DNA from 2 places in the Streptomyces sp. JW3 genome. Region 1 is predicted to be linked to the other one. Evidence: riboswitches for the same ligand, from Rfam matches in the RefSeq annotation. Region 1 holds a riboswitch; the other holds the start of a gene.
What was found. Region 1 has a riboswitch for S-adenosylmethionine ahead of ACTT8P_RS19500 (aminotransferase class V-fold PLP-dependent enzyme). Riboswitches for the same ligand answer to the same signal wherever they lie in the genome.
Positions count from the first base shown of each region.

Region 2: another riboswitch for S-adenosylmethionine. It lies ahead of thrC (threonine synthase); the one in region 1 lies ahead of ACTT8P_RS19500 (aminotransferase class V-fold PLP-dependent enzyme).

Region 1 covers NZ_JBQOUX010000044.1:40,289-43,489, forward strand. The annotation lists gene ACTT8P_RS19495 (glycerate kinase) at 1-728, shown strand, start outside; gene ACTT8P_RS19500 (aminotransferase class V-fold PLP-dependent enzyme) at 668-2,035, opposite strand; SAM riboswitch class IV at 2,082-2,198, opposite strand; gene trpD (anthranilate phosphoribosyltransferase) at 2,286-3,201, opposite strand, start outside.
Region 2 covers NZ_JBQOUX010000038.1:273-3,473, reverse strand. The annotation lists gene ACTT8P_RS17380 (alpha,alpha-trehalose-phosphate synthase (UDP-forming)) at 1-506, opposite strand, end outside; gene ACTT8P_RS17375 (glucosyl-3-phosphoglycerate synthase) at 549-1,493, opposite strand; SAM riboswitch class I at 1,650-1,791, shown strand; gene thrC (threonine synthase) at 1,809-3,089, shown strand; gene ACTT8P_RS17365 (MoaD/ThiS family protein) at 3,148-3,201, shown strand, end outside.

The sequences.
Region 1 (3,201 bases):
CGCCCGGCGGCCGGGAGCTGACCCGGCTGGCCCGGATCGACCCGTCCGGCCTCGACCCCCGGCTGATGGACACCGAACTGCTGGTCGCCTGCAACCCGTTCAACGTGCTGTGCGGGGAGCGCGGCGTGGCCCGCGTCTTCGGCCCGCAGAAGGGCGCCACCCCGGCCCAGGCCGAGCACCTCTCGGCCGCCCTGGAGAACTGGGCCCACGTCCTCACCCGCGACCTCGGCGCCCGCGCCCCGGACCTGCGCACCGGCCCCGGCACCGGCGCCTCCGGCGGCCTCGGCGCGGGTCTGGCGGCGCTCGGCGCGCGGCTGCTGCCCCGCTTCGGCGTGTTCCTGGACCAGCTGGACTCCCTGGATCTCGACGCCCGGCTGGCCCGCGCCGACCTGGTGCTGACCGCCGAGGGCGCCCTGGACCACCAGACACCGCGCGGCAAGATCCCGGCCGAGGTGGCCCGCCGCGCCAAGCTGCACGGACGCCCGGTCCTGGCGCTGGCGGGCACCCTCGGCGAGGGCGCGCAGGACGTGCCGGGGGTGGACGCCTGCCACGGCATCCTGCCCGCGCCGATGGCGCTGGCGGAGGCGCTGACCCGGGGCGCGGAACTCCTCACCGACGCCACCGAGCGGGCGCTGCGGATGATCCTGCTGGGCGCCCGGCTACCGGGTCACGCGGCGGCGGCGGAACCAGAGGTGTCCGGCACGCAACGCCCTTCCTCCGTACGGTAGTTCCAGCGGGCCCCGTCCCGCACCAGCTCCGTCACCGCCGTCACGAACCGCGCCACGTGCTCGTCCGGGGTGCCCGCGCCGAAGCTGACCCGGACCGCGTTCAGGGACTTCTCGCCGGGCGCGGCCTCGGGCGCCCCGCACTCGCCCTGGGTCCCCGGGTCGCTGCCGAGCAGGGTGCGCACCAGCGGGTGGGCGCAGAACAGGCCGTCGCGCACCCCGATGCCGTACTCGGCGGAGAGGGCGGCGGCGAAGTGCGAGCTGTTCCAGCCGTCGACGACGAAGGAGAGCACGCCGACGCGCGGGGCGTCGTCGCCGAACAGCGACAGCACCCGCACCTCCGGCACCTCGGCGAGGCCCGCCCGCACCTTCTCGATCAGGTACCGCTCCCGGGCCACCAGTTCGTCGAACCCGGCCTCGGTGAGGGCCTTGCAGGCGGCGGCGATGGCGTAGGCGCCGATCACGTTGGGCGAGCCGGCCTCGTGCCGGGCGGCGTCGTCGTGCCACTCCACGTCCACGCCGCCGTCCGCGCGCCGGGCGACCTTGCGGCTGGCGCCGCCGCCCGCGAGGTACGGCTCGGCCTCGGCCAGCCAGTCGGCGCGGCCGGCCAGCACGCCGGAGCCGAAGGGGGCGTACAGCTTGTGTCCGGAGAAGGCGACCCAGTCGACGTCCAGGTCACGGACGTCGACCGGGTGGTGGGGGGCGAGCTGGGCGGCGTCCAGCACGATCCGGGCGCCGTGCGCGTGCGCGGCGGCGGCCAGTTCGCGCACCGGCCACAGCTCGCCGGTGACGTTGGAGGCGCCGGTGACACAGACCAGGGCCGGGCCGTGCGGCTCGCGGGCGGCGAGGGCCCGCTCCAGGGTCTCGACGGCCTGCGCGGGGGTGCGCGGCGCGTCGAGGTAGGTGACCTCGGCGTGCCGCCAGGGCAGCAGCGAGGCGTGGTGCTCGGTCTCGAAGACGAAGACCCGGCAGCCGGCCGGCAGCGCGGCGGCCAGCAGGTTGAGGGAGTCGGTGGTGGAGCGGGTGAAGACCACCTGGTCGTCGCCCCGGCAGCCGAGGAAGTCGTGCACGGTGCGGCGGGCGTTCTCGAACAGGTCGGTGGAGAGCTGGGAGAGGTATCCGGCGCCCCGGTGCACGCTGCCGTAGTACGGCGCGTAGGCGGCCACGTCGTCCCAGACCCGCTGGAGGGCGGGGGCGCTGGCGGCGTAGTCGAGCGCGGCGTAGGTGACCTCGCCGCCGGTGACCAGCGGCACGGTGATGTCCCGGCCGAGTACGGCCAGCGGGGCGGAGACAGCGGTGGGGACGGACACGTCGGACACACTCCTCGAGACCAGGACCCCTGATCTGCGAGTGAGGGGTCCGCGCTTGCCGTGGACCCTGCTGTCCACGGCCTGGTCTTCACCCGGGGCACCCCGCCACGGACGGAGGGTTGCCGGACAGTCGGCCGGGGCCTCATGACTGTCACTCATGACCTGGTCGAAAACGTAACCGAGGTGATCGTCGTCCCGCAACCCGGGTCCGGGTCGCGGGACGCACGTCACATCCGCCGGTCGCCGCCGGTCAGGCGTTGCTGGCGGCCACCCAGCGCTCCAGCGCCCGCCCGGCCGCGCCCGAGTCGATCGACTCGGCGGCCCGCGCCATGCCGGCCCGGATCTGCTCGGCCAAGGGTCCGGTGCCGGGCTCCAGGGCCACCAGGGCCGCCGCCGAGTTGAGCAGCACCGCGTCCCGCACCGGGCCCGGATCACCCGCCAGCATCCGCCGCGCCACATCCGCGTTGTACGACGCGTCGGCGCCGCGCAGCGCCTGGACCGGCACGATCTCGATGCCGACCGCGCGCGGGTCGAAGACCTCCTCGGTCACCTCGCCGTCCCGGACCACCCACACCCGGGAGGTGGCCGTGGTGGTCAGCTCGTCCAGGCCGTCGTCACCGCGGAAGACCAGCGCGGAGTTGCCGCGCTCGGCGAACACCCCGGCGATGATCGGTGCCATCCGGGCGTCGGCGACGCCGATCGCCTGGGAGCGGACCTTGGCCGGATTGGTCAGCGGGCCCAGGAAGTTGAAGACCGTGCGGATGCCGAGCTGGCCGCGGGCGGCGGCGACATGGCGCAGCGCCGGGTGGAACTTCGCGGCGAAGCAGAAGGTGATGCCGGCCTCCTCGGCGACCTCGGCCACCCGCTTCGGGGTCAGCTGGAGGTTGATGCCGAGCTTCTCCAGGACGTCGGAGGCGCCGGAGGCCGAGGAGGCCGCGCGGTTGCCGTGCTTGACGACCTTCGCCCCGGTGCCGGCGATGACGATCGCCGACATGGTGGAGATGTTGACGGTCTTGGCGCCGTCGCCGCCGGTGCCGACGATGTCGACCGTGTCGCCGGGCACCTCGATCACATGGGCGTGCTCGTACATCGCGCGGACCAGGCCGCCGATCTCGTCCACGGTCTCGCCCTTGGCCCGCAGCGCCACCGCGAACCCGGCGATCTGC
Region 2 (3,201 bases), on a different contig from region 1:
CTGATCCTGACGTCCGGGCGCAGCTCGCGCAGCATCCCCGGGACCAGCGTCAGGTGGTAGTCCTGCACCAGCACCGCCGCGCCCTCGGCGGCCTCCTCGGCCAGCGCCCGCGCGAACGCCCGGTTGAACGCCTCGTAGGACGCCCACTGCCGCCGGAACTCCGCGTCGAAGACCGGCTCCAGCGGCGTCTGGTACAGCATGTGGTGCACGAACCACAGCACCGAGTTGGCGATCCCGTTGTAGGCGTCCGCGTGCACCTCGGCCGGGACGTCCAGCATCCGCACGCCGTCCTCGCCGGCCCCGCGCCGCACCGCCTCGCGGTCGTCGTCGGTGAGCGCGGAACAGACCCACAGGGCCTCCGCGTCCGGTCCGATCGCGGAGAGTCCGGAGACCAGTCCGCCGCCGCCGCGTTTCGACCGCAGCGAACCGTCCTGCTGGATCTGGTACGAGACGGGGCCGCGGTTGGAAGCCACCAGCACACGGGCGGCACCGAAGGTTGAAGCCATACGCCTCAACCTAGCCCGGCCGCCAGCAGCTCAAACGTACGTTCACGCGACCTTGCGCCGCGCGTACTCGGCGATCTCCAGCATCGGCGGCCGTTCCTCGGTGTCCACCGAGAAGGTGCGCGGCTCGAATCCGTCCGCGCCGCGCTCGAACTGGGTCAGCGACGGCCGGATCAGATGGCCCCGGGCCAGCCTGAGCTGCGCGGTGCGGTAGATGGCGGCGGCCATCCGGCCCAGCGCCTGCCCGTCCTGGTGCCGGTGCCTGCGCACCCCCACGTCCACCTGGGCCAGCGCGTCCAGGCCCACCAGGTGCAGCGCGTCCACCAGCATGCCCAGCTCCACGCCGTACCCGACCGGGAACGGCAGCTGCTCCAGCAGCGACCGGCGGGCCGCGTACTCGCCGCCCAGCGGCTGCACGAACCCGGCCAGCCGTGGCCAGTGCATGTTCAGCAGCGGCCGGGCCATCAGCTCCGTCACCCGGCCGCCCTGCCCGGCGGCGCCGCCCAGCGGACGGTCGTACATGGCCTTGACCAGGTGCACGTCCGGGTCGGTGAGCAGCGGGCCGACGATGCCGGTGACGAAGTCGGACGAGAACTCCTTCAGGTCCGCGTCGACGAACGCCACGATGTCGCCGCCGGTCACCAGCAGCGACCGCCACAGCACCTCGCCCTTGCCGGGCACCGGCGGCACGCGCGGGAGCACGTCGTCCCGGTGCGCGACCCGCGCACCGGCCGCCGCGGCCACCTTCGAGGTGGCGTCCGTCGACCCGGAATCGACCACCACGATCTCGTCCACCAGCGGCACCTGGCACATCAGATCGTGCCGGATCGCCGCGACGATCTCGCCGACCGTCTCCTCCTCGTTCAGCGCGGGCAGCACCACGCTCACCGTCTGCCCGGAGCGCTGCTTGGCGGCCAGGACGTGGTGCAGCGGACGGTCGGACACGGACCAGGAGCGTGTGCTCAGCCACCGCTCGACTTCTTCCAGCAAGGTCCCCGGCTCCTCCCTGTACGGACCACGTACCCCTTATGTGATCCATCTCGCGCATCGGACGACTATCTCAACTGTCCTGGCCGTCGGTTACAGTCTTGAACAACGCGGATGACCATCGCATGTCGGGGGTGGCCGCCGCTGACAACCACATATTGCTCATCCAGAGGGGCAGAGGGACACGGCCCGATGAAGCCCCGGCAACCCTCCAGTCGGCACTCGTGAAGAAGCGAGGCTCCCGGCTCGGGAAGGTGCCAAATCCGTCTCACGGCGAGATGCGTCGTGAGGAAGATGAGGAGAAAGGGCCTCGCCTCCATGGCTGTGCAGACTGCCGAATCCCCCACCACCTCTGTTGATCTCGGCCCCGCCGCGGCGCTCTCCTGCCGCGAATGCGGCCACCGCGTGCCGCTCGGCCCGGTCTTCGCCTGCGAGGAGTGTTTCGGCCCGCTGGAGATCGCTTACGACTTCTCCGGCTACGACACCGAGAAGCTCCGCGCGCGCATCGAGGCGGGCCCCGCGAACATCTGGCGCTACGCGCCCCTCCTTCCCGTCCCCGCCGACGTGGCCGACAAGCCCAACATCAACCCGGGCTGGACCAAGCTGGTCAAGGCCGACCGCCTCGCCGCCGAGCTGGGCGTCACCGGCGGCCTGTACGTCAAGGACGACTCGGGCAACCCCACCCACTCCTTCAAGGACCGCGTCGTCGCCCAGGCCCTGGAAGCGGCCCGCGCCTTCGGCTTCACCACCCTGTCCTGCTCCTCCACCGGCAACCTGGCCGGCGCGGTCGGCGCCGCCGCCGCGCGGGCCGGGCTGCGCTCGTGCGTGTTCATCCCGCACGACCTGGAGCAGGGCAAGGTCGTCATGGCCGCGATCTACGGCGGCGAGCTGGTCGGCATCGAGGGCAACTACGACGACGTCAACCGCTTCTGCTCGGAACTGATCGGCGACCCGGCCGGCGAGGGCTGGGGCTTCGTCAACGTCAACCTGCGGCCGTACTACGCCGAGGGCTCCAAGACCCTGGCGTACGAGATCTGCGAGCAGCTCGGCTGGCGGCTGCCCGACCAGCTCGTGGTGCCGATCGCCTCCGGCTCCCAGCTCACGAAGATCGACAAGGGGCTGAAGGAACTGATCGAGCTGGGGCTGGTCGAGGACAAGCCCTACAAGATCTTCGGCGCGCAGGCCGAGGGCTGCTCGCCGGTCTCCACCGCCTTCAAGGCCGGCCACGACGTGGTCCGCCCGCAGAAGCCGGACACCATCGCCAAGTCGCTGGCCATCGGCAACCCGGCGGACGGCCCCTACGTCCTCGACATCGCGCGCCGTACCGGCGGCGCGGTGGAGGACGTGAACGACGAGCAGGTCGTTGCGGCGATCAAGCTCCTGGCGCGCACGGAGGGGATCTTCGCGGAGACGGCGGGCGGGGTCACCGTGGGGGTGACCCGGAAGCTCATCGAGGCCGGTCTGCTGGACCCGAGCCTCACCACGGTGGTGCTGAACACGGGCGACGGGCTGAAGACGCTGGACGCCGTCGCCGGTACCGGGCTCACGGCGACGATCCGGCCGAGTCTTGAGTCGTTCCGTGAGGCGGGGCTGGCGTAACGCGCAGTTCCCCGCGCCCCACGCGCCCCTAAGCGAATAACCCGACCGGAGGTTTCAAGTGAGTGTTTCTGTCCGCATCCCCACCATCCTGCGTACCTACACCGGCGGGCAG